One region of the Agathobaculum hominis genome, then DNA from elsewhere that is predicted to be linked to it. Evidence: riboswitches for the same ligand, from Rfam matches in the RefSeq annotation. Region 1 holds a riboswitch; the other holds the start of a gene.
What was found. A riboswitch is a leader RNA that binds a small molecule or an ion and turns the genes downstream of it on or off. The one in region 1 is predicted to bind cyclic di-GMP.
Positions count from the first base shown of each region.

Region 2: it holds a riboswitch for cyclic di-GMP, as region 1 does, so the genes downstream of both, H8S02_RS06535 (S-layer homology domain-containing protein) here and H8S02_RS03805 (S-layer homology domain-containing protein) in region 1, are expected to answer to the same signal.

Region 1 is NZ_JACOPK010000003.1:53,327-67,984, reverse strand. It holds gene H8S02_RS03820 (MATE family efflux transporter) at 49-1,404, shown strand; gene H8S02_RS03815 (ATPase P) at 1,495-2,508, opposite strand; gene H8S02_RS03810 (carbon starvation CstA family protein) at 2,590-4,095, opposite strand; gene H8S02_RS03805 (S-layer homology domain-containing protein) at 4,408-8,172, opposite strand; cyclic di-GMP riboswitch class I at 8,219-8,307, opposite strand; cyclic di-GMP riboswitch class I at 8,445-8,536, opposite strand; gene H8S02_RS03800 (CD1871A family CXXC motif-containing protein) at 8,866-8,991, shown strand; gene H8S02_RS03795 (4Fe-4S binding protein) at 8,984-9,862, shown strand; gene H8S02_RS03790 (TlpA disulfide reductase family protein) at 9,863-10,705, shown strand; gene H8S02_RS03785 (F0F1 ATP synthase subunit epsilon) at 11,005-11,403, opposite strand; gene atpD (F0F1 ATP synthase subunit beta) at 11,403-12,800, opposite strand; gene atpG (ATP synthase F1 subunit gamma) at 12,818-13,771, opposite strand; gene atpA (F0F1 ATP synthase subunit alpha) at 13,759-14,658, opposite strand, start outside.
Region 2 is NZ_JACOPK010000005.1:59,055-73,712, forward strand. It holds gene H8S02_RS06535 (S-layer homology domain-containing protein) at 1-3,278, opposite strand, end outside; cyclic di-GMP riboswitch class I at 3,335-3,426, opposite strand; cyclic di-GMP riboswitch class I at 3,565-3,655, opposite strand; gene H8S02_RS06540 (transglutaminase-like domain-containing protein) at 3,927-4,655, opposite strand; cyclic di-GMP riboswitch class I at 4,764-4,850, opposite strand; gene H8S02_RS06545 (6-phosphofructokinase) at 5,082-6,158, shown strand; gene H8S02_RS06550 (X2-like carbohydrate binding domain-containing protein) at 6,216-8,798, opposite strand; gene H8S02_RS06555 (type 1 glutamine amidotransferase) at 8,869-9,609, opposite strand; gene H8S02_RS06560 (Mur ligase family protein) at 9,625-10,998, opposite strand; gene H8S02_RS06565 (AraC family transcriptional regulator) at 11,319-12,188, opposite strand; gene H8S02_RS06570 (sugar phosphate isomerase/epimerase family protein) at 12,483-13,397, shown strand; partial or broken gene H8S02_RS12705 (PSP1 domain-containing protein) at 13,988-14,658, opposite strand, start outside.

The DNA.
Region 1 (14,658 bases):
GCATGGTAAGATAGTTCTGGTAAACCGCACAAGGGAGACGCACGAATCATGGCAAAAACCGCAAAACACAGAGAAATGGACATGCTGCACGGCGGTCTGGCCGGCAGGCTCATCCTTTTTGCCCTGCCGCTGGCCTTCAGCAGCATTTTACAGCAGCTTTTCAACTCCGCAGACGTCGCGGTCGTCGGCCGCTTCGCAGGCGATGCCGCGCTTGCGGCAGTGGGCAGCTGCGTCGCGCTCGTCGGCATTTTCGTCAATCTGATCGTCGGTCTGTCGGTCGGTCCGAACGCCGTGCTCGCGCTGCTCATCGGGCAGAACAGCCGCGACGAGATCAACCGCACGCTTCACACCGTGCTCACGTTCGGCGCGGCGCTCGGCGCGGGACTGATGCTCGTCGGGTGGCTGTCGGCCAGACCCATCCTCGTGCTCTCCGGCACGCCGGAAAGCGTGCTGAACGAGGCGCTGCTTTACATATTCATCTATTTTCTGAGCATTCCGTTCATGGTCGTGTACAATTTCGGCGCGGCCGTACTGCGCAGCTACGGCGACAGCCGCCGTCCCATGTACTATCTGCTGCTCTCCGGCACGGTCAACGTGGTGCTCAATCTGTTCCTTGTCATCGTGATGCAGCTCGGCGTCGCCGGCGTCGCGATCGCAACGGTCATCTCCAACGTGCTCAGCGCGGTCATGGTCATCACGCACCTCATCCGCCGCGACGACGATTTCGCGTTCCGCTTCCGCCGCATGCGCATCGAGAAGGAACCGCTCCTGCGTATTTTGCAGATCGGCATCCCGGCAGGCATTCAGGGCGCGATCTTCTCTGTTTCCAACGTGTTCATCCAGAGCGGCATCAACTCGTTCGGCGAAAACGCCATCGCAGGCTCATCGCTCGCACTCAACTTCGAATATTTTACCTACGACATCGCGAATGCCTTCGCGCAGGCTGCTGTCACCTTCACCAGTCAGAATTTCGGCGCGGGCGACATCAGACGATGCAAAAGGATCTTCCGTCTCTGCCTGCTGTTCGGTATCGTGTTCACCGAAATCCTGAGCGCGGTTTTCATGGTCTGGGACGATTTCTTCGTCAGCATCTACACCTCGAGCAGCGCGGTCGCCGTGTTCGCGGTCAGCCGTATGCGGCATGTCTGCTCGCTCGAGGGGTTGACCGCCACCTACGAGGTCGAAAGCGCCTCTCTGCGCGGCATGGGCCGCTCGCTCGAGCCTGCCGTTTTCACCATCCTCGGCACGGTCGTGTTCCGCCTGATCTGGATGGCGACCGTGTTCCGCCTCTTCCCGACCTATGAAATGCTGATGAACGTCTACCCTGCCTCGTGGATCTTCACCGGCGCGGCGCTCCTGATCGTATATGTGCGGCAGATGCGCCGGACGGCGCGAAGCATGTAAACCGCGTCTGTTTATGCGTCCGGGACCCAATAACAGAAAAAATCCCATGCCAGTCTGAACTGTGAACTGCGGCATGGGATTTTATTCTGTTTACTGATACTCTGCGTTGAGGAAAAGCGGCTTGATGGCGACGACCTCATCATATTCCTCCTGCGAGACCTCGACGTCGGCATTCAGCGCCCTGAGGTCGTCCTTCACGACATCGAGCGCCTGCGCGGTGGTCACAGCGCGGCCGTCCATGACAGCGCGCTTCATGCGGCGCAGCACGACCGGATGCGCATAGCGCGCCGGAAGCGGAAAGTCCAGATACGCCGAAACATATTCCTGCATTTTCTGCTGCGCCTGCTCATCGTTCCGCATGATCGAGGTGCGGTTGTTGCGCGCAGTGGGGAGCACGCTGAAGCCGGCGAAGGTGAAGATCGCCGCAAGGCCGAACAGCGTGAAGTAGATCGCGAACGAACCGTGGCGCACAAAGGAAACGATGCCGTAGGCGAGAGCCGCGAAGCCGAGCAGAGTGATCGCCATGGCGGCCCAGCGGTAGCTGCCGTGCGTGCACTGGAAATTGCGGCGGCGTTTTGCGGCCGCGCTCAGCTGCTCGGTCAACTCGGGGCGGCGCTCCAGATAGTCGAGCGCCTGATCGAGCGTGCGCACGGTCTTCTCTGCCTGCGCGCTCATCGGCGGACGGTTGCGCTCCTCCTCCTCACGGCGCGCCTTCTGCTCTGCAAGGCGCTGCTCCGCCGCCGCGCTCACGCACGGAATGGAGGGATATTCGGCGCGGATGACGTTCAGAAAATCATCGACCTGCTGTTCGTATTTGAAATTGCATACTTTCTGCTGCCCGCCGTCGAACTCAACGACCAGATAGGACAGCGTCGCGAAAATGCCCTTGCCGGAAAAACCGCCCCTGCTCATCGCGACGCGCTTGTACACGCGCGTTACCATGGAGAGCGGGACATAATAGCGCCGGTCGATGAAAAAGCTGTTCAAATAGAGCGCGCGTCTGCCGATGCCGCACGGGCCGATCTTCCGGCAGCTTTTTTTATCCTCGGCGAGCGCCGCGTCATCTATGCGCCCGGAACCGAGCGGATAAGGTTTGAACATCATTTTCCGTCACCTCAATTACTTCTGCGGATGATTGCAGCCGGTCGAACAGAACGAACGGCCGGCTGCATCTTATTCTATCATTTATGCGTTTTTCTTCGTGCCGTGCTTTTTGGTCGCGCGAATGAACACAGCGAGCAGGATTGCTGCGAATACAATGCCGATGGGGTACGCTACGGCGGTATTGTAGATCACAGCGCCGTCTGCCGTCTTGCCGTTCAGCAGACCGCCGAGGCACTCCGGTGCGAGAATGAAGTAGGTGCAGGAGACCGCACTCATGAAGGTCGCCGGAACGGCAGCGATCCAGAAATTCTTCTTCTCGGTGAACAGGAACATAGCTGCTGCCCACAGAACGATCATCGCGAGCGTCTGGTTGGTCCAGCTGAAGTAGCGCCAGATGACCGTGTAGTCGATCAGGCCGGTCGCGTTGCCGATGCCGAGGATCGCACCGATACCGAGAACCGGTACGCACAGCTTCAGGCGGTTTGCGTAGGTACCCTGGTCGATATGGAACCAGTCGGACAGCGTCAGGCGAGCGGAACGGAAAGCGGTATCGCCGGAAGTGATCGGGCAGACAACAACGCCGATCATCGCGAGCGCGATGCCAACGCCGCCCATGGTCTTGGAGCATACGTCGTAGATCGCTGCGGACTGACCGCCTGCAAGCGCCTCTGCCAGACCGGTGTTGAGACCGCCGGTAACTTCATACAGTGCGCAGCCTGCCGCCGCCCAGATCAGAGCGATGATGCCTTCTGCTACCATTGCGCCGTAGAATACGAAGTGGCCCTGCTTCTCGTTCTTCATGCAGCGCGCCATCAGCGGAGACTGCGTGGAATGGAAGCCGGAAATTGCGCCGCACGCGACCGTGATGAACATGAAGCTCCAGATCGGCGTGCCGGACGGATGCATATTGTACATATGCGTCCAGATCTCCGGGATGGTGTAAGCCGGGTTGGTGAAGATACCGATGATAACGCCGACCGCCATGATGATCAGGCACATGCCGAACAGCGGATAGACCTTGCCGATGATCTTGTCGATCGAAATAAAGGTTGCGATGAAGTAGTACGCCAGAATAACGATCAGCCAGAACAGCGTGGTCGAGAGAACGCCGGAAACACCGTTGTTCTTGCACAGCGTAACGATCAGGCCGGCCGGGCCGACTGCGAATACCGTGCCGACCATGATCAGCAGGATGACCGAGAACACGCGCATAACGTTCTGCATCGCGTGGCCGAGGTATTTGCCGGTGACCTCCGCGATGGACGCGCCGTCGTTTCGCTCACTGATCATGCCGGAGAAATAGTCGTGTACGCCGCCGGCAAAGATGGTGCCGAAGGTGATCCACAGAAATACGACCGGGCCCCAGAGCGCGCCCTGAAGTGCGCCGAAGATCGGGCCGAGGCCGGCAATGTTCAGCAGCTGAACCAGAAAGAGCTTCCACTGCGGCATAACGACGTAGTCCACGCCGTCATTGATGCGTACCGCCGGAGTCTCGCGGTCATCCGGGCCGAAGGTTTTGTCTACGATCTTACCATAAGTAAAATAGCCGGCGATCAACAGCAGTAAACACAGAATAAAGCTGATCATAATATCTCCTCCTTAAAACCGGCTGCGAAAGTGATGCTTCCGCATGAAAATTACCGAAAAGATTTTTCCCTTCCCCTCTTTCGGTAATTCCTATTATGAACCTGTGAAAATAAAATACAAGGGCAATATGTCATAATTTTAACAGTGTATTTTGGGCGAATTTTCTAACTATGAAAAAGCATTATAGTGCTTATGAATTTTCCGTATATTACACCGCATTTTCCTCTCTGCGTCTCCGGAAAAGCAACGCCTGTCACGGTGCATCCGGGCAAAAAACATCCCCCGGCGAAAGCCGGGGGATGCAGTGAAAATTTACTTTTCCAGTTCGGTCCAGTCGCGGGTCTCGCGAAGCTCGGTCCACTTCTCGAACTTGTTCTCCTTGGTCTTGTAATAGTGGCTGTTGGTGGCCTCCTGTACCGCCAGATAGAACCACTGAGAAGCATCGGAATTATCCGGCCACTTGATCATGCTGTCGAGCAGATCGCTGCTGTTCTCGGGCAGACGGTTGAGTACGCGGTTGACAAGCGTCATCGCCTCTGCGCGGGTGATATACTGGTTCGGACGGAACGTACCATCCGGATAGCCGTTGATCCAGCCCTTGTTTGCGGCGATACCGATCTCATTCTTTGCCCAATGAGATGCGATATCCGTGAACTTCGAGGACGTATCCGTGTTCTTATCGTCGAAGCGAGCGGCGATTGCGGCAAATTCCGCACGGGTGATCGGCGCATTCGGCGCGAACGTGCCATCGTTATGGCCCTTCACAATGCCCATCGAGGACAGCGTGGAGACAGCATGGTTAAACCACTGACCGCGCGTCACATCGGACAGGCTGTTGGACTGGGTGGAATTTGCGGTGCGGACTTTCTCGGTCAGCAGACGGAAGAAGATGGTTGCCACTTCTGCGCGGGTGATGTTGCCGTTCGGCTCAACGTTGCCGTTCGGGTAGCCGACGATGTACGCATAGTGATCGTCACCGTTCAGACCGGTCGGTACATCATCCGGAATGGTAACGGTAGGTCTGCGGTGGTGGCCGCCACCGCCGCCGCCGGAGGAGGATTTTTTCACGGTATAGGACACCGAAGGCTTCGGGAAGTCCAGAGGATTGAGCGGCGCACCGGCGCTGTTGATGGCGTTCAGAACGGCGCGCTTATTGGTGAACAGTGCCTTGTCGGCAGGAACATTCTTTTCGCCCTTCAGATCCTCCGTGCCGTAGGTACCGGGATCGGTTTCGGGCTTGGTCAGCTTGACGGTATAGGTCAGCTGAACCGGTGCAAAATTGGAAACATTTTCGTTGATGGTCCAGACGAAGCCATCCGCATCCGGAGCGTACAGCACCTTGAAACGGCAGTTGGTTTCGCTCAGATCTTCGGCATTATCTCCGAAATAGGTCATGTTGCCGTTTGCCTTGGATTTCAGCTCCGTGCCGCCGACAGTCAGCTTCAGCGAGCCGGGAACAAAATCGAACGCATCGCCCATCTGGTCCTCCACCGTGGAACCGGCGCTGACTGCGTAGAGGATGTCGTTCTGGATCTTGCCGAAGTCTACCGTTTGGCCATTGGCCAGGTAGCGCATAAAATCCGGACCCCAAAGATAGTCGGTCGGGCGTCCGTTAACAACTGCGTAGCAGTTGTATCCCGCCGCCTGTGCTTCCTGATAAACCTGATAGGTCAAATACAGAGCCTTATCAATGGAGTTCGCATAATTCTTAGAAGAATCATCCTCGGGAGTACATTCTGTTGCTGTTCCACCGTAAGGATATTCATATTTCGTGCCCTGAGCCTCAACCTGTTTACCAATCTCGGTCATCCGTGCAGACCAGCTAGCAGGAGGATTATTGCTGCCATATTTAGATTTCCAGTTGTCGGGGCCAGCCCAGTGTTTCCAGGCATCAGCAAAAAAACTCCATGCGGTAACAGTAGGCTCCGCATTATACATATAGGTAATACCATCACTTACGAAAATCAGGTATTTCCGATTTGCGGCAACTTCGGTATCCTCGTCCAGCAGCTGCTTGCCCGCAAGAAGTCCGGCGTGGGTGTTTGTTCCGCTTTCAATCGTTTGCTTGATTGCGTTTTCAATGGTCTCGTAACCGGTTGCAAGATCCGTAAGCGGAGCGGTCTTGTTTGCCTGTTTATTGAAGATTACAACGCCGACCTTGACCTTTGCTTTCGTGCTTGCCGCCTTCTCCTTCAGCGCAGCGAGCATACCCAGCGCCTGGTCTTCCAATTCCGTACTCGTGGACTTATCCAGTACAAATACCACATCGGAGGCCAACTTTTCCTCTGCACTCGGCAGAGACAGCGTCACATTGGAGGTCCAGGTGTTCGTATCCAGCGCCGTTGCGGTCTTGGATCGGGAAACGTTCCACTCAATGGGGTCGGTGTCCTCGGTGCCGCCGGAGGATTTTTTCGTAGCCGCCTTGAGCGAAACAGCGTGCGAATCGTTTTCTACCGGGACGTATTCGTCAGCCGTTTCCTCCGTCCAGCGACCGATCTCCTCATAGCCGCCCTTACCGTCCTGAGCCGCAGCATTCCACTTAAACCAGCCATCATGATACCAGCCGGTAATCTCTGCCTTGTTGGAGGACAGAATGCGGTCGCCGCTCATGTCCTTTGCGTTCGGGAGCGTAAAGGTCGAACCGTTGAACAGCAGGTCATCGCCTGCGGTCTTTGCGGTGTTATTGTACACTGCGCTGTTCTTTGCGATGTTGATGTTTGCATCATTATAGGCGTAAATTGCGCCGCCCATGCCTGTCGCTGCATTATCGTGCATCACAGCACCGGACTGAAGATCCACATTGATAACCGCCGAGCCATCCTTGTAAGTGAAAATACCTGCGCCGCCTGCGGCCTTGTTGCCACTGACAGAGCTGTTTTCCGCCGTAACGCTAAGGGTGTTAGCCAGTGCATCTGCGTAGATGCCGCCGCCATAGCCGGTTGCCGTATTTTTGTCGATTGCCGTGCCGTTCAGCAGGCGAATGTCCGTATTGCAGACAGCAGTACACAGAGCAAAGATACCTGCGCCGCTCTGTGCCTTGTTTTCAGAAATCGAAACGTCGTCAAGTTCGATTGTTCCGGCACTGTAAGCTACGATTGCGCCGCCCTGCGATGCACCGTTGTTATTCAACAGTTTAGAATTGCGGAGAGTCAGATTAGAGGTTGTGCCGACATACATACCGCCGCCGATACCGTTTTCAAGGTCGAGAACCTTATTGCCGGAGATTGTGGAATCGGTGATAAGGTGGTTGTGCTCGCCGGAACAGCCTTCTTCTGCTTCGTTCGGCGTATCGCCAAAATAGATACCTGCACCGTATTTTGCGGTATTATTCTCAAAAAAGGACTTTGCAGCGTTCAGCACAGAATGTCTCAGAAGCATGCCACCGCCGCAGTCCGGAGCAGTATTCCCCTCAACATGGCAGCCGTCCATGGTCAGAGAACCGTATCTAACCAAAATACCGCCGCCGTCGCTGCTGTTTCCCGTAACTCTGTTTTCGGACACGGTAACATTCTGCATGGATACATCTGCGTGCGACGCATAGATACCGCCGCCGCCGACTTCGCCATTGCCGTTGCCGCCGACTGTTTCATTACCCGTTATGGTCAAATCTTCGAGCTGAACGCCTGCACTGTCGATTGCGAAGCCGCCGCCATTCTGCGGATTTCTGCCGCCGGTAACCGTACCATTTTTCACGGTAACCTGCGGTTTATCACCGGAAATGGTCACAACGGCCGCATTCGCATCACCCGACAGCGTACGCCCGCCGAGGTCGAGCGTCAGAGACTTGTTAATCTTGATATTTTCCGTAACATCACGGAGCATGACGATGGTGACATCGCTGTTTGCAGCATAAATGTTTGCAGCAGCAAGCGCACCGGCAAGAGTCGAATACTTGTTCTCACCGATCTTTGCAACGCATGTCTGCTCAGTGCCGCCGCCCTCGGTGGACTGACTCTGCCCCGGATTTGTCGTATCCGGCGTATTTTCATCCGCTAACGCGAACGGAGACATTGCCAGCAGCATGGACGCCGCCAGTATGCTGGCTAATAATCGCTTGTTCTTTCCTGTTTTCATCATGAAAATCCCTCCTTCAGTAGCAATAGACTACTATGAAGAAGCTGCATCAGGAAACCGGCTGCCATGCGGAAAAGTCTTCCGTTTAGGCCCCTGGCTTTGCGAAACCGGCTTTCACCGATCGTGCCCTTGTCTGCACAACTTACTCCTTAATGAGTAGCACAGATGATTGAGTTTTTCCTGGAACCGTTTTGGACAGTACAGAGACGATTCAGCTTCCAAATAAAATCCCCCCTTACAGTGCGCACGGCTCTGCAAGGAGGGTACAAAGTATCGTTGGCAGCCGGCTGCCATGCGGAGGACAAGCTCCGTTTAGGCCCATCTGGCTTTGCGGCACCGGCTTTCACCGGCTGTGCCTTTATCTGTACCTGCACCCGTTCCCGGGAGTCATGCACAGATTTTCAGTTGATGTCTGCTGTTTAAGACGATATGCGAAGGGCGCATACCGAACTTCGCTGCACGGACGGACAAAAAGTCCCGCGTCAGCGCTGCCTAATCTTTCCTATATAAAGTGTACCCCATTGCAGGCAGCTTTGTCAACCGTTTTCCTATAAAAGAAGAAAACTCCCGCAGCGCAGACGGCAATGACTAAAGTTTACAAAAATTTTGTTTTTTCTCCTTTCAATCTCCTTTTAGATGGTATATACTTTTCCCATCACAGGAAAGGATAGAGAAACTATGTTACACAGCAAAACAATGACGCAGGTCCTTCTGCTGCTGCTCGGCGGCGCGATGGTCCTGTTCGGCGTCTGGCGTGGTGAGGCCGGCGTCGTGTTATCCAAGGCGATACGCCTGTGCATGGAGTGCGTCGGCATTGGGTAAAAGACCGCTCCCCCTGCTCGTCCGCCTGCGCGGCGCGATACAGGCCGCCGCCGCCCTGCTCACCAACATCCACCTGCCGAATTTCCTTTCCGGCAGGCTGTATCAGGGCAACGGCAAGCGGGTCTGTGTGCCCGGACTGAACTGCTATTCCTGCCCGGGCGCGGCGGGCGCGTGCCCCATCGGCGCGTTTCAGGCAGTCGTCGGCTCGTCCGGCTTCCGCTTCTGCTATTACATCACCGGCCTGCTGATCCTGCTGGGCGTGCTGCTCGGACGGTTCATCTGCGGCTTTCTCTGCCCGTTCGGCTGGCTTCAGGAGCTGCTGCACCATATCCCCTCCCCGAAGCTGTCCTCCGAACGGCTGAAGCCGCTGCGGTATCTCAAGTACGCCGTGCTGCTCGTGATGGTAGTGCTGCTGCCGACCGTTCTGGTGAACGAACTCGGCATGGGCGACCCGATCTTCTGCAAATACCTGTGTCCGCAGGGAATCCTCGAGGGCGCGATCCCGCTCGCCCTGGTGAACACCGGCATTCGCTCGGCGCTCGGCGCACTGTTCACCTGGAAGGCGGCTGTGCTGGCCGCCGTGATCCTTCTCAGCGTGCTGTTCTGGCGGCCGTTCTGCAAATGGCTGTGCCCGCTGGGCGCGTTTTACGCGCTGTTCAACCGCGTTTCCCTGTTTCAGATGCAGGTAAACTCCCATCGCTGCGTTTCCTGCGGAAAATGCGCGAACGTCTGCCCGATGGATGTAGACATCACACAGAATGCAAACCACGCCGAGTGCATCCGCTGCGGCCGATGCATCAAGGCCTGCCCGACAGAGGCGATCTGCTACCGGTACGGCTTCGGCAACGAAAAAACAAAGGAGAACTCATAAATGAATATCAAACGTGCAACCGCCCTTGCCCTCAGCCTGAGCCTGCTGCTGGGCGCCGCTGCGTGCGGCAAGTCCGACTCTGAAGCTGCCGATACCGGCAGCAAGACCTCTGCGGAGCTGCTCGAGGAGGAAAACGCCATCCTCGACGCACATCAGGAGCTGTGGAATCAGGTTTTCGCCTCCATGGACAAATCCTCTCCCGCAACGGCGGAAAACTACGGCGATGTCCTGCTGAGCGCGCTGGAGAACTGCCGGGACAAGCTCTCCGACGGGGATTATCAGACGCTGAAAAGCGATGCTGAGAGCATCCGCTCGATCGAGGAGCAGATCGCGGCCCTGCCCGCCGACGACAGCGCCGGCCAGAGCGAAACGGCTGCGGCCAGTGCGTTCCCGGAGTTTACAGGCAAGGATCTCGACGGGAATGCGGTCGACAGCAGCCTGTTCGCGAACAACGCCTACACGGTCGTGAACTTCTGGTTCAGCGGCTGCAAGCCCTGTGTCGCTGAGCTGGGCGAGCTGGACAAGCTGAACCAGACCGCAAAGCAGCAGGGCGGCGAGGTGATCGGCATCAATACCGAAACGCTCGACGGCAACGCCGATGCCATCGCCACCGCAAAGGAGATCCTGCAAACCAAGGGCGCGACCTACCGCAACATCTATTTTGATTCCTCGAGCGACGCCGGTACGTTCGCCCTCGGCATCATGGCCTTCCCGACGACCTATGTGTTCGACCGGAACGGAAACGCAGTCGGCGAGCCGCTGCTCGGCGGCATCGACAACGCCGATAATCTGGCGCAGCTCCAGAAAAACATCGACGCCGCCCTCGCCGCCGATCAAAAATAAGACAGAGCACAGCTAGGGCAATACCGCATAATTGAACAAGAGCGATTTGCGAGCAAATTTTGCGTGCTGACGAGGCGCGGTTTTGCGGTAATACTTGATGTATTACCGTGAAATCGCAACAAAGTCAGGGCACAAAATTTCCGCAAAGCGCCGCAGCTTTAATTGTGCGGTGTTGCCCTAAAGGGGCTGACTCAGGTGATTTCATGCAATCATTCTGAGTCAGCCCCTGCTTTTTTATCGAAAAAGCGCCTGCTCCGATGTTCCATCTGATGACACCGGGGCAGGCGCTGGGAGAGAGGTCAGCGGGTCGCCTTGAGTCGTGCCATGGCACGAGCCAGCGCCGCCTTGGATAGATGATATTCACGAATACTCTGCTTCTGGCGCAGACGCTCCTCGGCGCGCTCGCGGGCGCGCTCGGCACGCTTGCGGTCGATCTCCTCGGGCCGCTCTGCGCTGGATACCAGCAGGATGACATAGTCCGGCATGATCTCGGCAAAGCCGTCGCTGACGACCACCTCGTGCCGGACGCCCTCGGCGTGAAACCGGACGGTGCCCGGACGAAGTGCGGTAACGACCGGTTCATGCCCCGGCTGCACGCCGTATTCACCGTCGAGCGCAGGCATGACCAGACTGTCTGCCGGGCCGGTATAAAACTGCCGATCCGGCGTGATGATCTCCAGATAGAAGGTGTTTTCCATCAAAGCGCCCCCATATCCTGCGCTTTCCGGCGAACCTCGTCCACTGTACCGACCATGGAGAAGGCAGCCTCCGGATACTGATCCAGTTCTCCGCCGAGCAGGGCTTCAAAGCCGCTGATCGTGTCCTCCAGGGTCACATAGCGGCCCTCAAGGCCGGTGAACTGCTCCGCTACCGAGAACGGCTGCGAGAAATACTGCTGCATCCGGCGGGCGCGATCGACGATGCGTCGGTCGTCCGCTCCCAGCTCCTCCATGCCGAGGATGGCGATGATGTCCTGAAGCTCACGATAGCGCTGCAAAAGCTCCTGCGCGCCGCGCGCGACCTTGTAATGCCGCTCGCCGACAATGTCCGGCTCCAGAATGCGCGAGGTGGAATCCAGCGGATCTACCGCCGGGTAGATGCCCTGCTCGACGATCTTGCGGGATAGCACGGTCTTTGCGTCCAGATGCGTGAAGGTCGTGGCCGGAGCCGGGTCGGTCAGGTCGTCCGCCGGGACATAGACCGCCTGAACCGACGTGATCGCGCCGTCCTTTGTGGAGGCGATACGCTCCTGCAGCGCGCCGACCTCATCGGCCAGCGTCGGCTGATAGCCGACCGCCGAGGGCATGCGGCCCATCAGCGCGGAGATCTCCGAGCCGGCCTGTACATAACGGAAGATATTATCGATAAACAGCAGCACGTTCTGCTTTTTCACATCGCGGAAGTATTCCGCCATGGTCAGACCAGTCAGCGCCACGCGCATACGTGCTCCGGGCGGCTCGTTCATCTGGCCGAACACCAGCGCGGTCTTGCTCAGCACGCCGGATTCCGCCATCTCGCGCCACAGATCGTTGCCCTCGCGGGTACGCTCGCCGACGCCGGTGAAGATCGAGTAGCCGCCGTGCTCGGTGGCGATATTGTGGATCAGCTCCTGAATCAGGACGGTCTTTCCGACACCCGCGCCGCCGAACAGGCCGATCTTGCCGCCTCTGGCATACGGCGCGAGCAGGTCGATAACCTTGATGCCGGTTTCGAGGATCTCGGTCGTCGGGTTCTGCTGGGCAAACGCCGGCGGAGCGCGGTGGATCGACCACTTTTCCTGCGCCTCGACCGTTCCCTTTTCGTCGATGGCCTGCCCCAGCACATTGAACATTCGTCCCAGCGTCGCTTCACCGACCGGCGCTTCGATGGTGCGGCCGGTGGACAGCACCTCGTCGCCGCGGCCGATTCCTTCACTCGGGGAGAGCATAATGCAGCGCACCGTGTCACCGCCGATATGCTGTGCGACCTCCATCATGCGCACCTGCCCGTCCGGTGCAACAGACAGAGCCTCGTTGATCTCCGGCAGACTGCCGCCCTCAAAGGCAACATCTACGACCGGGCCGGTCACCTGCACTACGGTACCTTTGCGTTTCATAGTTTTTTCCTCACTTTCTATGCGCGGCTGCCGTCCGCCAGAAAACGGACGGTTCGCGTCGGAATCGAACGGCGCGGCTGCGGCGTCTCTGTCGCGCTGCCCTGCGTGCCGCCGACGATCTCGGTGATCTCCTGCGTGATAGCGGACTGCCGTGCGCGGTTGTAGCGCAGCGAAAGCGATTTGAGCATATCACGCGCGTTGTCCGTCGCGGCATCCATAGCCGTCATGCGGGCATTCTGCTCGGCACAGAACGACTCGACCAGTGCGCCGAACAGCTCGCCCTTGATGCAGCCCGGCACCAGATGCTCGAGCACCCGATCAGCCGATGGCACATACTGCACCGTCTGATGATACAGGCCGTTCTCGCCCGGACGCGGCTCCCACGGGAACGCATCGATGTCCAGCGGGAGCAGCTTCTGCACGCGCGGCTCGAGCCGCATGGGCGTTACCATTTCGGTGTAAACAACGTACACGTCGTCCAGCTGTCCTTCGCGGAACAGACGGATGAAAATATCTGCAATATCACGGGCGCGGGCGATCGTCGGGTCCTGCACCGTGAACATGAACTCGCCGTCCACGCGGATGTCGCGCTCGGCAAAGTAGGCGCGTCCCATCTGACCGATCAGGAACAGCGTGGGGTCGTCCTCCTGCGCCAGCTGCTCCTCGGCCAGCCGGAGCACATTGTGGTTGTACGCGCCGGCCAGTCCCTTGTCGCCCGTGATAACGATGTAGCCGGCTTTGCGGCGCTTGACCTCGGGACGCTTGTCGAAATAAATATGCTCGATCTCGGGAGAATGGTGCAGAATATCCGCGATTGTAGAGCTGATCTTGAGAAAATACGGCTGTACATTGTTCAGCTGCTGCCTTGCCTTGCGCATCTTGGAGGACGAGATCAGATACATCGCGTTCGTGATCTTGAGCGTCTGCTGCACGCTGTCAATACGGGTTCGGATCTCCTTTATGCCTGCCATGCTGCGCTCACCTGTTCTTTATAGGTCTCGAGTGCCTCCCGGATCTGCTCGGCGGCCGTTCCGGTCAGGGTGCCGGTGGACTGGATCTCGGTCAGCAGCGCATCCGGCAGGCTGTCCGCGAAGTCCTGCACAAAGCCGCGCACGCGGTCGAGCGGTACATCGCGGAGCAGGCCGTTGGTGGCCGCATACAGAATGACCGCCTGCCGCCATACCGGCATCGGATGACACAGCGGCTGCTTGAGTATCTCCATCAGCCGTTTGCCGTGCTCGAGCGTCTGCTGGGTGTCCCTGTCCAGATCCGAGCTGAACTGGGTGAATACCTCCAGCTCGCGGAAGCGGGCAAGATCGATGCGCAGCGTACCGGCGGTCTTTTTGATGGCCTTGGTCTGAGCGGCGCCGCCGACGCGGGATACCGACAGACCGACGTTGATCGCCGGGCGCTGACCGGCGAAGAACAGGTCGTTTTCCAGATAGATCTGACCGTCGGTGATGGAAATGACGTTGGTCGGGATATAGGCGGAGACATCGCCCGCGAGCGTTTCGATGATCGGCAGGGCGGTCATCGAGCCGCCGCCGTACTCCGGCGTCAGCCGGCACGCGCGCTCGAGCAGGCGGGAATGCAGATAAAATACGTCGCCCGGATATGCCTCGCGGCCGGGAGAGCGGCGCAGCAGCAGCGACAGCGTGCGGTAGGCGACTGCGTGCTTGGACAGATCGTCGTAGACGATGAGCACATCGCGTCCCTTGCTCATGAAATACTCACCGATCGCCGCGCCGGCATACGGCGCGATATACTGCTGCGGCGCACCGTCCGCCGCAGTGGCGGAAACGATGATGCTGTAATCAAGCGCGCCGTATTTCTCCAGCGTGCCGCGCAGACGCGCGAC
Region 2 (14,658 bases), on a different contig from region 1:
TACCATGCGCCGGCCGCTACGTCGGAGTAGCTGTTGGACTTGGTGGAGTTAGCGTCGCGGGTCTCGTCGGTCAGCAGACGGAAGAAGATGGTCGCGACCTCAGCACGGGTGATGCCGTTCTGCGGACGGACGGTCTTGTCCGGGTAGCCGACGATGTAAGCATAGTGATCGTCACCGTTCAGACCGGTCGGTACATCATCCGGAATGGTAACGGTAGGTCTGCGGTGGTGGCCGCCGGAGCTGCCGCCGCTGCTGTTCTTCGCGTAGGTGTAGGTGAATACGGTGTCCTTCTGAACCTTGTAATTATCGTAAGGGGACGTATCCCATGCGCCCGCATGGTAGCCGGAGTTCGGCTTGTCGCCAACGGCCGGGATACGGGTGACCGGAACCACAACGTCTTCGGCTTCGAACGCTTCGCCGGTTTTCTTGTCCTTGCACTGAACGTAAGTTACGATGTCAGCGTTGCCGCCGTCGTTCCACTCGCCGTTTACAACCTTGAATGTAAGACGGTACTCCCAAGCGTCCGGGATGTCGTTGCCGCCCTCGACGTTAAGGTAGTAGTACAGGTCGATGGTAACGTCCTTGGTCAGCTTTTCAAGGTTATCGGTAACGGTGGTCAGACCGGAAACGTAAACGTAGGTCTTGCCGTCAACGGTCTGATTTTTAGCATCAGCCTTGTACAGGTCGGAAACAGCCGTGTTCTCAGCAGCGGGCGTAGCCTCGCCCTTCACTACATTAACCTCAACGCCCTTCTCGTTGTAGAAGTGCTTGTTGACGGTATAGGTGTACTGCTTTGCCGGGTTTTTCTCGAACTTGCCCTCGATGACAACATTGTGCGCAGGCATCTTGAAGCCGCGGATATCGAATGCAGAATCCTTAGAGGTCCAGCCGTAGAAGGTGTAGCCTTCCTGAGTCGGAACGGGTCGGATTGCAACATCGGCATCGAAGTTGTAGACATCAGTGTAGACTACCTCAGTGCCAACCTTGTAGGTTACGTTGTACTGATTGATCTCGAAGGTAGCATCAAAGCGAACGTCCTGCGCCGGCATGGTGAAATGGCCGTTGTCATCAACCTTGATAATGTTTGCTACGTCAGCTGCCGGAGTCCAACCGGTGAAGGTGTAGCCTTCCTTTTCAGGATGAGCGGTTCTTACGGTTACAGTGGAGTCAACCGCATGGTCTTCGATGTCGCCGTACAGCGTTTTGTCAACATAGTAGGACACCTCGAAATCGTTCGGAACCCACTTTGCGTACAGATCCAGGCTGGTCATCAGCGTAGTCGTCTCGTATTTCGTGGTGCAGTTCTTATCGGTGTACCAGCCGCCGAAGGTGTAGTTTTCACGAGCAGTCAGTTTGGTATCCGCATAGCCGCGCGCCGCATATTCATTGCCGGTGGTAGCGGTGTAAACGTCGGTAACGTCATCGCCATAGTTGGAATGGTAGGTGACGTTAACATCTACGTTCTTGACGTAGCCGTCGACATGATAGCCGTCGGTATCGTCGTGCTTTACGGTGTACCAGACAACCTCAGCAATCTGCGGGTTGTAATTGGTGCCGAGCAGCGCGGTAATGTCGGCTGCCGAAGTGTTGGTCTTATCTGCGGGATAAGTCGTGCCGTTCCAGTTGGCCGCGGTGAAGAAACCGAGGTCGGACGGAAGAATCAGATAGCTGGAGTCAACGCCATTGGCACTGAATTCGCCCTTGTCAGCGGCCTCCTTGCCATCTTCGGTCAGATAGCCTTCGTAACCGGTCTTGCGAGTTACGCCCTTTACGCCGCCGTCCGAAGTCTCATTCGGCAGGTAATTTGCCGTACCCTGGCTTGCACCGCTCTTCGGAACGCCGCGGTTCGGCAGCAGGACGAAGTACATAGCCTTCTGGTTTTCCGGCTCCGGATTCGGGTTCGGAGTTTCCTTGGCGGTAAACTTTGCGTACAGAGTCAGGTTTGCATCCGGCATCGTGGTGCCGGTCCATTTCTGGGTCAGCGCCTCGTCAATGTACCAGCCGCCGAAGTCACAGTTATCCTTCGCAACTTCCGGGGTGTTAACCGTCGCATCGGGATAAACTGAACCTGCGGGGGTGTACGTGCCTTCAGCGCTCGTGATTTTGCCGCCGTTCAGCTTGTAAGTCAGCTGATGCGACTGTACCTTTGGCTCGACATAAATCTTGACGGTAGCTTCATCGCGCTTTGCCTTGGTAAGGTCAAGACTGAACCTGTACTCGCCGTCTACCTCACCAACAGTGCCCATAGTCGACGGGTCGAGTTCTACGCGGTTGATGGAATAATTCTCGGACTCGGTCTGACGAACGCGAACCGAAGAAACCGTGAAGGCCTTGTTGTACCAGAACTTCTTGCTGTCAGCGACAGTCTGCGTACCATTTTCCTCAACGATAACCTGATAGGTCACGCTGCGGCGATTAAGATGCTGTGTCTGTTCCTTGTCAACCGTCCAGTCGGAAACGTCGATCTGAACCATCTGAGAATATTCAGTACGAATCAGATAGTAGAATACCAGATGGTCGTTCCAAGCGAATGCAGTCCACTCGGAAGAATCCTTTGCACAGTACTCTAATCTGTCATTCTTGTAACGGATGCTGGTAATTTCGGTACCGGACTGGGTCTTGTCATCGTTAGACAGGGTGGTCTGGTGCTGCAATAAGCCATGCTGCACGCGAGCCTGCCAGAAAACGGTGTTGTAGGTCTCGTCTGCGGTCACATGGCGCTCAGACGGAGCCAGTTCAGCAACGGACTTGCCGTCTTCACCGACAGTATCCTTGTCGATGCTCAGCTTCCAGCTGCCATTGTCGTCTTTTGCGTGGAGGTTGGTAATCCAGTATTCAGCTTCAATCGTCTTAACGCCGTTCAAGCTATAAGCGTCGATGTCCAGCGATGCCATGCTGATTTCACTTTCCGGAGAATTGCTTACTACATCATTATTCTGAGAATTGTTTTTCGAATCTTCCGAAGCGTCGGAAGAAGCGTTGTTATTGCCAGACTCCGTGCTGTCCGTACCGCCGTTTGCTTCGTCGCCAGACGGAGCCGGTGCGGTATTCTGATTCTCGGGCTTTGCCTCGGTCTCAGAAGGAGTGGGATCAGCGGGAGTTTCGGTGGGGTCTGCTGCGGGAGTGGAATCAACCACCGGTACTGCGATTTCTTCGTTCGCCGGAAGAAGTGCGATGTCCTCATCGTCGGCCAGCGCCCAACTCGGGCACATGGTCAGCATCATGACAGTCGCAAGAGCTCCTGCGAGCAGACGTTTGCGCGTATTCTTTTTTAACATATGGAATGCCTCCTTGGTCAGCGTGCATGCTGATCGAGAGGAATTGCAGATGTATTTCTGGCAACCGGCTGCCATGCGGAAGGGGAACCTTCCGTTTAGGCCCTTGGCTTTGCGAGATCGGCTTTCACCGATAGTGCCTTTGTCTGTACAACTTGCTCCTCAACGAGCCGCACAGATCATGTGTGTTTGGGTTTGTGTGCATCTCAGAATGTAATGCAGTTTCAACCTCCAAATAAAATACCCCCTTTACAGTGCGCACAGCTCTGCGAAGGAGGTACATGGTATCACTGGCAACCGGCTGCCGTGCGGAGAAAAGAGCTCCGTTTAGGCCCGTGGCTTTGCGAGACCGGCTTTCGCCGATGGTGCTTTTGTCTGTACCGGTACCCGTTCGCGGGAGTCATGCACAGATTTCGCTGGTCGCTGTCTGCCGGTAAGGCAGCATGCGGAAAACATACTGAGTCCTTTTGCACGGCCGGACAGAATGCTGCGAATCAACACTTTCAGTATACTATAATTATCCGTAAACGACAAGTAAATAATGTAAACTGATTTTGATTCGCGGCGGATTTATACAAAATGACCGCTGATTAAGTACAGAAAAGGGTGAAGTCGGCGTCATCTGTATACAAAGTGGAAGAGTAAAAAGCGTTAAGCGGCTGCTGCGGCGAGCGTATCGCTGGTGTTCGTATAGGTCAGCGGGGATACGCAGTCATGCAGGTTCTTTGCGTTCCTGACATTGCGGGTAACGGCGTAGGTCAGGTCGATCTGGTACCAGCTGCCGTTCAGGTTGACCTTGTTCCATGCGTGATAGCTGGAACCGGCGTAGCCCTTGGTCAGTGCGCACGGGATGCCCTCGCTGCGGCACATTGCCGCGAACAGGGAAGAGAAATCGTAGCACATGCCGGTGGTGCCGTTCAGGGTAGCGGCGGTATCCGGGATGTACTTGGTGATCTTGCCGCTGGTGATCTCATTTGCCAGCTTGTAATCATAGGAGTAACGGTCTGCCATGTAGTTGTAGATGGCGACGACCTTTTCCTCGTCGGTCTTTGCGTTCTTGCAGAGCTCAGCAGCCTTGGCGGAAACAGCGTCACCCTTGGAGAACTGAATGTCCGAGGTGGAGACGAGGTAGGGAGCGAAGCGGTCCTTGACGGCAACGTTCATGGACCTGGACGCTACCTGCTCGTAAGAGGAGCCGGAAACGTTGCGGTACAGGGTTACAGTGTACTTGCCGTCACCCTGGTCGAGCGAGAACGAAGCATCCTTGCCGCTCGGGCAGTCGCGGTAAACCGTCTTGCCGCTGTTGTACTGGATGCCGACCTTGAGCTTGGCACTCGAGGTGTAGTTAACGGTTACATAACCGTGGGATGTGTTGCTCATGTCAACAATGTCATTCGCTGCCGCTGCGGTGAAACCCATCGAGAGGACAGCTGCTGAAAAAACTGTGCAAGCAAAACGAAAAAGCCGCTTCATATCCGGCGATCTCCTTTCGGTAACTGGCTGCCAGCCCTCTCAGAGGGGTAAGGCCCTATAGCTTTGCGTCGCCATCTTTCGATGGTTTTGCTATTATCGTTTGAGATGCGGTCAAAGCGACTGCATCATCTTTTTTTAGTGACTACAGTATAAACCCATACAGCGAGCTTTGTCAACAGAATTCCTGCAAAAAAATCAAAATTCGACAGAAAAATCTCATGCGCACAAATCGCAATGAAAAAAGTATGTAAAATCGCTTTTCCCGTGCGGCATAATATCCTATAATGGGGAGAAGAAAACCGCAGGGAGACCGGCGGGGGAAGGACGATGAATATGAAAATCGGAATGCTTACGAGCGGCGGCGACTGTCAGGGACTGAATGCGGCGCTCCGGGGTGTCGCAAAGACGCTGTATAACGAGATGGGCAAAGGCGTGACGCTGTACGGTATCCGCGACGGCTACCGCGGCCTGATCGAGGGAGACTACCATGAGATGAAGCCGGACGACTTTTCGGACATTCTGACGCTCGGCGGCACCATCCTCGGCACCTCGCGTCAGCCGTTCAAGCAGATGCAGCGCCCCGAAGAGGACAGCGAGCAGACAAAGCTGGATAAAATGCTGAAAACGGTGAAAAAGGCCGGATTTGACTGCCTGGTCATTCTCGGCGGCAACGGTACGCACAAGACTGCGAACCTGCTGCGCGAGAACGGCGTGAACGTCGTCACGCTGCCCAAGACCATCGACAACGACCTGTGGGGGACGGAGCTGACCTTCGGCTTCCAGTCGGCGGTGAACATCGCCTCGGAGGTCATCGACTCCATCCATTCGACCGCTTTTTCCCACTCGCGCGTGTTCATCGTCGAGATCATGGGTCACAAGGCCGGCTGGCTGACGCTGCACGCGGGCATCGCCTCGGGCGCGGACGTCATTGTCATCCCGGAGATCCCGTACTCCGCGAAAAAGATCGCGCAGGCCATCGAAAAGCGTGCGAAGGACGGCAAGCGCTTCTCGATCATTGCGGTCGCGGAGGGCGCGGTCAGCCGCGAGGAGGCGGCCATGAGCAAAAAGGAATTCAAGGCGGCACGCGAGGCCATGCCGTACCCGTCGGTATCCTACCGGCTCGCGGCGGAGTTGAAGGAGCTGACCGGGCAGGAGATCCGCGTGACCATCCCCGGCCATTTTCAGCGCGGCGGCGCACCCTGTGCGGCAGACCGCGTGCTCTCGAGCCGCTTCGGCGCGGCGGCCGCCGAGCTCATCCGTGAGGGAAAGTTCGGAAATATGGTCGCGCTGCGCGATGATAAGATCGTGGCCGTGCCGCTCTCCGAGGTGGCGGGCAAGCTGAAGACCGTGCCGCCCGACTGCGAGATCGTCGCGCAGGCGCGTGCGCTCGGCCTGTCCATGGGAGATTAATAAAAAAGCACCTCCGATATGCCTTTCCGGCTGTCGGAGGTGCTTTTTTATGCGGGTTTAACCGAGCTTTACGCGCTCGCGCAGAGAACCGGTGACCGAAAGCTGAACTGCCTGGGTCTTGTAGCCGGTGCAGGCCACCTGCGCTACATAGCTGCCGCGCTTGACGCTGAAGGAAGCGGTGCCGTCCGCGCCGGTGGTGATGGTCTTGCCGCCGATAGATACCGCCGCGCCGGAAAGCGGAGCGCCGTATTCGTTGGTGACGACGAGCTGGACCGTCTCGAGGATCTCGCCGGTCATCTTGACCGTGCGGCCGGAGGAGACGCTCGTGGTCTGCGTGATGGCCGAGGTGAAGCGCTCGTGCGTTGCCGTCAGCGTGTAGCTGCCGCGCTTGACGTAAACGGTCGCCTTGCCGTCCGAGTCGGTGACGAGGGTCTGTGCAGCGGTGCCGCTCTCGGCATCGTTCGGGGTGAAGGTGACGGTCGCGCCCGAGATGGGCAGACCGAGGTCATCGACCACGTTCGCGGTCAGCGCGTAGGTCGTGACGTAGTTGACGCGCAGCGTCGGGCTCTGGCCCTTGCTCATGACGAAGGTGAAGTCGGCGTAGGTCGCGCCGTCCTTGCCGAACTGGGCGACAGCGGTCTTGCTGAGGGTGACGGTCGAGCCGTCTACCTTGTACTGCCAGTTCTCCTCGAGCGTCTTGCCGCCTGCGCGGATGTTCTTGAGGGTCGCGCCGTCCGCCGGGTTGAGGGTGACGGAGACGTCCTGATAGCCGCCGGACGAGGTGTTCGCGTCGAAATCGACCGAGGAGGGAGCGACTTCATTGACCGGCGCGGAATCCGTGACGGTCAGCGAGCAGCTCGACGAGGAGCCGCGCGTGGGGACGAAGGTGATGGTGTAGCTGCCCTTGCTCTTTTTAGCGAGCGTCTCGCGCAGGAAGGTGACCGTACCCGAGGTTGCGTTGTAGTTGTAGTCCTTGCCGCGCTCGAGCACCGAGCTGCCGAGCTTGACCGTGTCGAGCAGGGTGCCGGCCGGCAGGCTGAGCGTTACGGTGACATCGGCGTGGTTTGCCGAGCCCTCATATTTGTCGAACGTGACCTGCGAGGGGCTGACCGCGCTGAGCGAGGAGTTGCTGACGACGATGCCGATGGCGGCCTTGGTGCCGTCCTCAAAGCTCAGCTCCGCGGTGTAGGTGCCGACAGACAGAGTGGACAGATAGGTCTTGTAGATGCGGATGCCGTTTTTGTCGGAGAGGATGTTGTAATCCGTGCCCTGACGCAGGTTCTTGCCGCCGACGGTGACGCGGGTCAGATCGTTCTTGTCCGCATTGAACAGAAATTCGTAGGAAAAGGCGATGTTGTCCTTGTTGTTGATGTCGATGGACAGGGTAGACGGGGAGACCGAAACGCTCGTCGAGGAGGCGGCGGACTTGCCCGCGATGGTGGCGGTGACGCCGCTGGCGAGCTGTACCTCAGCCGGCTGCATGACAAGCTCGCAGCCGCTCGCGTTCAGCTTTGCGGTCTGCACCGAGCCGTTGCCGGTGACGGTGGTCTTTGCATCCGCGGTCAGCTCGCTGATGAGCGTGCTGCCGGTGGTGACGATGGTGGAAGCGGCTTTGGTGTCCAGATCCCAGACCGAAGCGTCGAGCGAAAGGCTCGCGCCCTCACCGGTCACGGTGACATCGGAGAAGCCGCCTGCATTTGCGGAAAGACCGCTCTCAGAGAGCGAGGCGGAGGACTGCACCTCGGCGGTGCCGATATTGGTCGAGCCGGTCGCGATCACGGTCGGCTTGATGCCCATCGGGTTGGAGACGATGAGGTTCATCGCGGTCACGCCGTCGAGCGTGACGTTGCCGCCGCCGACGATGATATCGCCCTTGACGGTGACGTTGTTCAGGTTGACGTTGCCGGAGAGCACGCCCTCTGTGATGTAGAGATTGCCCTCGATGGTCGCGTCAGACAGCGTGCAGGCCGCCGAGATGGTGACGTTCTTCGTGTCGCCGTTGAAGGCGGCGGCAGTGTACTGTCTGCCGGACTCGCCGAGCGACGAGCCGAGGTAGAAGTACAGGATCTTGGCGATCTCGCCGCGCCTGAGGTTGCCCTGCGGCTTGAAGGTGCCGTCGGTGTAGCCGTTGATGTAGCCCTGAGAGACCGCCTCGGCGACGTAGCTCGTCGCGTAGGAGGAGATTTTGGACTTGTCGGTGAACACATCGAGCTTGGACGCGGACGCAGTCGGTGCATACTTGTGCAGGCGGCCGAGAATGGTCGCGGCCTGCTCGCGGGTCAGCGTGCCCTCCGGGTCCATCCTGTTGTTGCCCATGCCGTTGATGTAGCCGTGCTTGACGGCGATCTGGATGGTCTCATAGTACGTATCCGAGCTTTTGACATCGGAAAAGCTGATGGATGCCTTTTCGGTGAAGTCAAACGCGCGGTTGATGTAGCGCATGAATTCCCAGCGCGTGACCGAGGCCTCGGGGGTATAGTTGCCGGTCGAGGCGGAGGGGTTGATGATGCCGAGCTCGTGGAGCGAGGTCACATAGGGCTTCGACCAGTGCGAGTCGATGTCGGCCGCGAGCGCTGCCGGGACAGTGCCGGCGAGCAGGGCCGCCGCCAGAAAGGCGGAGAAAAATCGTTTCAGTTTCAAAAGTAATCACCTCTTATTATTTATAATAATACCACGTTTCAACAGGTCTGTGTGTTACACTTGTGTGTCATTATCCGTTGTGCGACAGACGCTCCTGCATATAGCGGTGGGCGTTCAGCTCGAGCGTGTCGTCGAGGGGCGCGAGCGGCTCTGCGCCGTCATAGCGGTGGTTGAGCGCGGTCTGAAGGATAAAATCGCACAGGACCGGGTTTTTCGGGAGCAGCGAGCCGTGTGAATACGTGCCGAACACGTTCTTGTAGCGCGCGCCCTCGGTCTTGTCCTCGCCGTTGTTGCCGTTTCCGGAGAGCATCATGCCGAGCGGGGCGACCTGCTCGCTGAGATAAGTCTTGCCGGAGTGGTTCTCGAAGCCGACGACGACCGTGTCGCCGCTCTCCGGGGTGGTCCTGAACATATAGTTGCCGATCATGCGCTCCTTTGCGCCGATGGTGTGCACGCCGATGGCGCCGATGAAGTCGAGCTGCACGCCGTCCCAGGTCTTGTAGTATTCGCCGAGCATCTGATAGCCGCCGCAGATGGCGAGAAAGGTCTTTTCCTCCTCGACCGCGGTGCGGATGTCCTGCGCCTTGCCGGAGGAAAGGTCGCGCAGCAGCACCTCCTGCTCGAAATCCTGACCGCCGCCGATGAAGAAGATGTCGTACTTGTCCGCGTTCAGCGGCTGGCCGATCGAGCATTCGTCGATATTGACCTTGATGCCGCGACCCTCAAGGCGGCGCTTCATGGTGATGATGTTGCCGCGGTCGCCGTACAGATTAAGGATGTCCGGGTACAGATGGCAGATATTGAGTTCCATTTTTTCCGTTCCTCCTTATTCGTAGAACGCCTTGACGTCGGTATGTCTGCCAATCTCGCCACGCAGGTCGAACATGGCGGTGTAGGTCGGCATGATGAAGGCCGGAGCTGCGTCCGCGGCGATCTCACCGAGCAGCTTTTCGTAGTCGCGGACAAGCTCGATGCGCTCGGCCGGGAAGCCTGCGTACTTGAGGCGGAGCGCCATGTCGTCCGCGCGCACGCCCGAGACGAAGATGCGCGTAAAGCGGCTCTGCTGCGCGGCGAGCGCCTCGAAATCGACGTCCCAGATCCAGCTGATGTCCGTGCCGTCCGCGAAGCGGTCGTTGAGCAGGAAGGCGAGCTTGCAGCTGCCGACGTCGTGCGAGATGAGGTTGATGACCTGATTGTAGCCGGCCGGGTTCTTGACGAGCATCATGCGCGCCTGCGCCTGTCCCAGACGGAACTGCTCGGCGCGGCCGAAGCCGCATTCGAACTGGCCGAGGGCGCTGACCGTGGTCTTTTCGTCGATGCCGACCACATGCGCGGCGGCAGCGGCAGCCGCGGCGTTATAGATGTTGTAGCCGCCCGGCAGGTTGACGTGCACCTCGTGAGCGTGTCCGAAAATATCGAGCACGATGTCCGAGGCGTCCGCGCCGGTCGAAATGACCTGTGTGACCGCGACCTCGGGGGCGACGCGGTGGTAGCCGCACTTCGGGCAGCGGAAACCGCCGAGATGGCCGTAGGTGCGGTAGTCATATTCGTACTGCGTCTTGCAGTGGATGCAGTAGACCGCATCGGACAGTTCGTGCGCGGTCTCCGAATAGATGGGGACGTTGACGCCGAAGCGGATGACAGGGTTCGGGATGCCGTCCTCGGCGAGCGAGGCGGTCAGCGAGCAGTCCGCGTTCAGACACAGCGTCGCGTTCGGGACATGGGTGATGCCCTCGCGGATGGCGTTCAGCGTATGCGTGATCTCGCCGTAGCGGTCGAGCTGGTCGCGGAAGATGTTGTTGACGACAAGGCATTCGACGGGAAGATATTCGCTCGTCCGGCGGAATGCGGCCTCGTCGCACTCGATGAGCGCGTGGGTGTAGGGGCATCTGCCCGACAGGGTGGCGTGCTGGGCGAACACGGCGATGATGCCGGTCAGCAGGTTCGCGCCCGACTTGTTGGAGAAATACCTGAGTCCTGCGTCAGCAAACGCCTGCTCGATCATGCGGGAGGTGGTGGTCTTGCCGTTCGTGCCGGTCACGACCGTGACCTTGACGCCGCGCGACAGCTCGCCGAGAATGTTTTTGTCGATCTTGAGCGCAAGTTTGCCCGGCAGGTTGGTGCCACCGCGGCCGAGCTTTCGCAGAACCGCACCCGATGCCTTGCATACCAGGACGGCCAGTCTGGTTCTAAGTCTCATATCCGGACCTCGTTTTCGTTAAAATTCATAGATATAACAAGTATACCGCATTTTCGGATATAGCACAAGGAGACAGGTGAAAAACTTCGGTCTCAAGATTATCGGTCTGCCGATAAAGCGCCTTTTTACGCAAAGGCAGCAGCCGCGCGGCAGCGCGCATTTAACAAGCTTTGCGAAGTAAAGCCATAAAAACCGGGGGCGTGTACCTCGGTTTTTATACTTCTGGAGGGAGAAAGTTTCCGCATGGGAACTTTCGGACGACCCGTGTTCTGCGAAGTCAGAACACAGATTGTCGGAAAAACGATAGTTTTTCGACAGTCTTATATCGGGTACTTCCGGAACAGGCCGGGGGCGATGCCGACGTTGCTGCGGAAGCTGTGGATGAAGTTTTCCTCGCTGTTGTAGCCGGTGGCGTAGGCGATCTCCTTGACCGAGAGCGGGGTCGAGGTGAGCAGATACTTCGCCTTGTCGATGCGGCGGAGGATGATGTATTCATAGGGAGAATAGCCGGTTTTGGCCTTGAACTGGCGCGAAAAGTGCGAAGAGCTCAGAGAGACCGAGGCGGCGACCTCCTGCACGCTCAGCTCCTCGAACAGGTGACGGTTCATGTAGCGGATGGCCTCTGCGATGCGGTCGCTGCCGGCGTGAGCCGGGGAGGTGTCGTCGAGCAGCAGCAGGCCGAGCATGCGGTGGAGCATCTGCGAGAGCTGTGCCTCGCCGGGGCGCTCGTCGGCGGCGCAGCCGGTGAAGATGCTGTCGAGCAGCTGCGCGATCTCGCTGACGCCCGAGGGCATAAAGACCTGTCGGCCGCCGTGCGCCTGAAGGATGCGGCGGTAAAACGCGCGCGTGTTCAGTCCGTTGAACAGCAGCCACGAGAATTCGAGGCCGTCCGAGGCGGCGTAGCGGTAGGGCTCGCGGCAGTCGAACAGCACGACCTGTCCGGCGGCGGCGAGCATTTCCTCTCCGCCGAGCGTCAGCTCCATCGCCCCGTCATGGACGTAGAACAGCATGATATTCTGGTTGTGGTCGCCCTGCATGGCGATTTCCGAGCGGTGGTCGAAGGAATACAGGCTGCTGCAAAAGTAATGACCGCCGCGCGTGGGGTAATAAAAAAGCTCGCGTGCAAGCGAGGACGGGGTGAAGAAATACCGTTCCGAGGTTTGATGCACGCCTTTCTCCGGGATCAGCATAAAACGTCACGCTCCTTTCCTGCATCATAGCAGAATTTACCCTTCCGCGCAAGAGTTAAAGCGCGTCCAGAAAAGAAAAAGCAGGAATTTATACGGAATAACGGATAAAATACGCAGACGTCCAGCATTTGTGCAAAATATAATCAGAAGTGCACAACCGAGAGAAAACAGCAGGATTTCGCAGTCATACGGCGAGATGTATCATTGGCAGAGCGGACAAATCGCCGTATAATAGAGCCATCGAAAGGGAAGCCGCCCTGGAAACGGCACAAAGAGACAAGGAGGAAAACATTCATGAAAATCGCATTTGACGTTGACGTTCTGGCTAAGCAGATGTCCATCAATGATTACGTACACAAGGTCGCAGACTGGGGCTACAAGTACATCGAGCAGTCCCCGCATCCGCGCATCAACCCGTTCTATAAGCATCCGCTGTTCTCCAAGGAGTGCCAGCAGGAGTATAAGCAGGCTCTCAAGGAGACCGGCGTAGAGATCTCGTCCTTCATCGTTGTTTACCGCTGGTCCGGCCCGACCGAGGAGCAGCGCCAGCACGCAGTTGCCAACTGGAAGCGCATGATCGAGATCGCGGTTGACATGGGCGTACCGGTCATCAACACCGAGTTCTCCGGCGACCCGAATCAGCAGGAGATCTGCAACGGCATGTTCTTCAAGTCCATGGAGGAGCTGCTCCCGATCATCGAGCGCGAGGGCATCCGTGTAGAGTGCCAGTCCCATCCGTATGACTTCGTTGAGCTGAACGACGAGGCGTGCGACATCGTAAAGTCCTTCCGTTCCAAGAACCTCGGCTACGTTTACTCGGCGTCCCACGGCTTCTTCTACGACCAGGGCAAGGGCGACGTCCGCCATATGCTCAAGTACGCCGGCGATGAGCTGACCCACGTACTTCTGGCCGACACCTGGAACCAGACCAAGGACTGCCGCTACATCGTCAATCCGCCCTGGCTCAACCAGCGCGGCCGCGCAGACTACACCATCCATCAGCACACCGCCATGGGCGAGGGCGAGGTCGATTTCGACGGCATCTTCGAGACCCTGCGCGACATGGACTTCGCAAACAAGCAGCTGAAAGCCGACGCTCCCAAGGTCGGCGGCGACAACATCATCTGCGTATCCTACTTCGGTTTCCCGGAGAAGATGGAGCAGCAGGCTCCCGAGGCGCTCGAGCGCATCAAGCGCGAGCTGCTGTAAGAGCGCCCCTTGCCGTAAGCGCATATCTTGCAGAAATCTCTCTCTTTTCAATTTCAAATATCTCAAAACGCAAAGGCGCTCCCGTCTACTCAGATGGGAGCGCCTTTGTCTGTAAAAAAGAAACGCAGACAAAAGTCTGCGTTTCGGTTTATCCTTCATTTTCTCCACAGCCTGTGGAGAACTTTTTATTCGGCGCTGTTCTGAGGGGCAGGCGCATTTTCGCCGTTCTGCGGACGGCGGTGTCTGCGGCCGCCGCGCGAGCGGCGGCGAGGTGCACCCTCGCGCGGTTCTGCTGCGGCATTTTCGCCGGTTTCAGCAGGATTTGCATTCTTTTCGATGCGCTCCGGCTTCTCAGGACGGGGCTGGCGTTCGCCCCTTGCCGGACGCTCCGGCTTTTCGGGGCGCGGCGGCCGCTCGCCCTTCGGCTGACGCTCGGGACGCTCGCTCCTCGGGGCACGCTCGCTCCGGGCCGGACGCTCCGCTCTCTGCGGCTTTACAGGGCGCTCGGGCGGCAGGGTCTCGCCGTTTTCCTCGCGCTGACGGCGCTCCTCGGCCATCGCGGCGGCGTTCTGGCGGTTGCGGCACGCGCCCTTGACCACCGTGCAGTCCTCACAGCGGAACTCGGTCAGCGAATGCTCGGGGCTGTCATCGAGCTGCACCTTGCAGATGCCGCGCAGCATCTGGGTCGTGATGACCTTGCCGCGGCCCTCGGGGGTATCGACAACGCTGCCCTGACGCGGCGTGATCTTCTGGAGCTCGGCGTAGGCCTCGTGCTCATATTTCAGGCAGCACATCAGACGGCCGCATACACCGGAGATCTTCGCCGGATTGAGCGAAAGGTTCTGGTCCTTGGCCATGTTGATGGAGACCGGATGAAAGTCGTCGAGGTAGGTCGAGCAGCACAGCTCACGGCCGCAGCAGCCGAGGCCGCCGATCATCTTCGCCTCGTCGCGCACGCCGATCTGGCGCAGCTCGATACGGGTGCGGAACACGCCGGCGAGATCCTTGACCAGCTCGCGGAAGTCTACGCGGCCGTCCGCAGTGAAGTAGAACAGCAGCTTGTTCATGTCGAACGTGCATTCCGCGGTCACGAGGTTCATTTCCAGGCCGCGGTCCTCGATCTTTCGCTTGCAGACGAGAAACGCCTCGTCCGCGCGCTTGCGGTTGCGCTCGAGCGTTTTCATATCCGCCTCGGTCGCAATGCGGATCATGCGCTTGAGCGGCTGCACGACCGACTGCTCGTTCACCTCGGTGTTGCCCT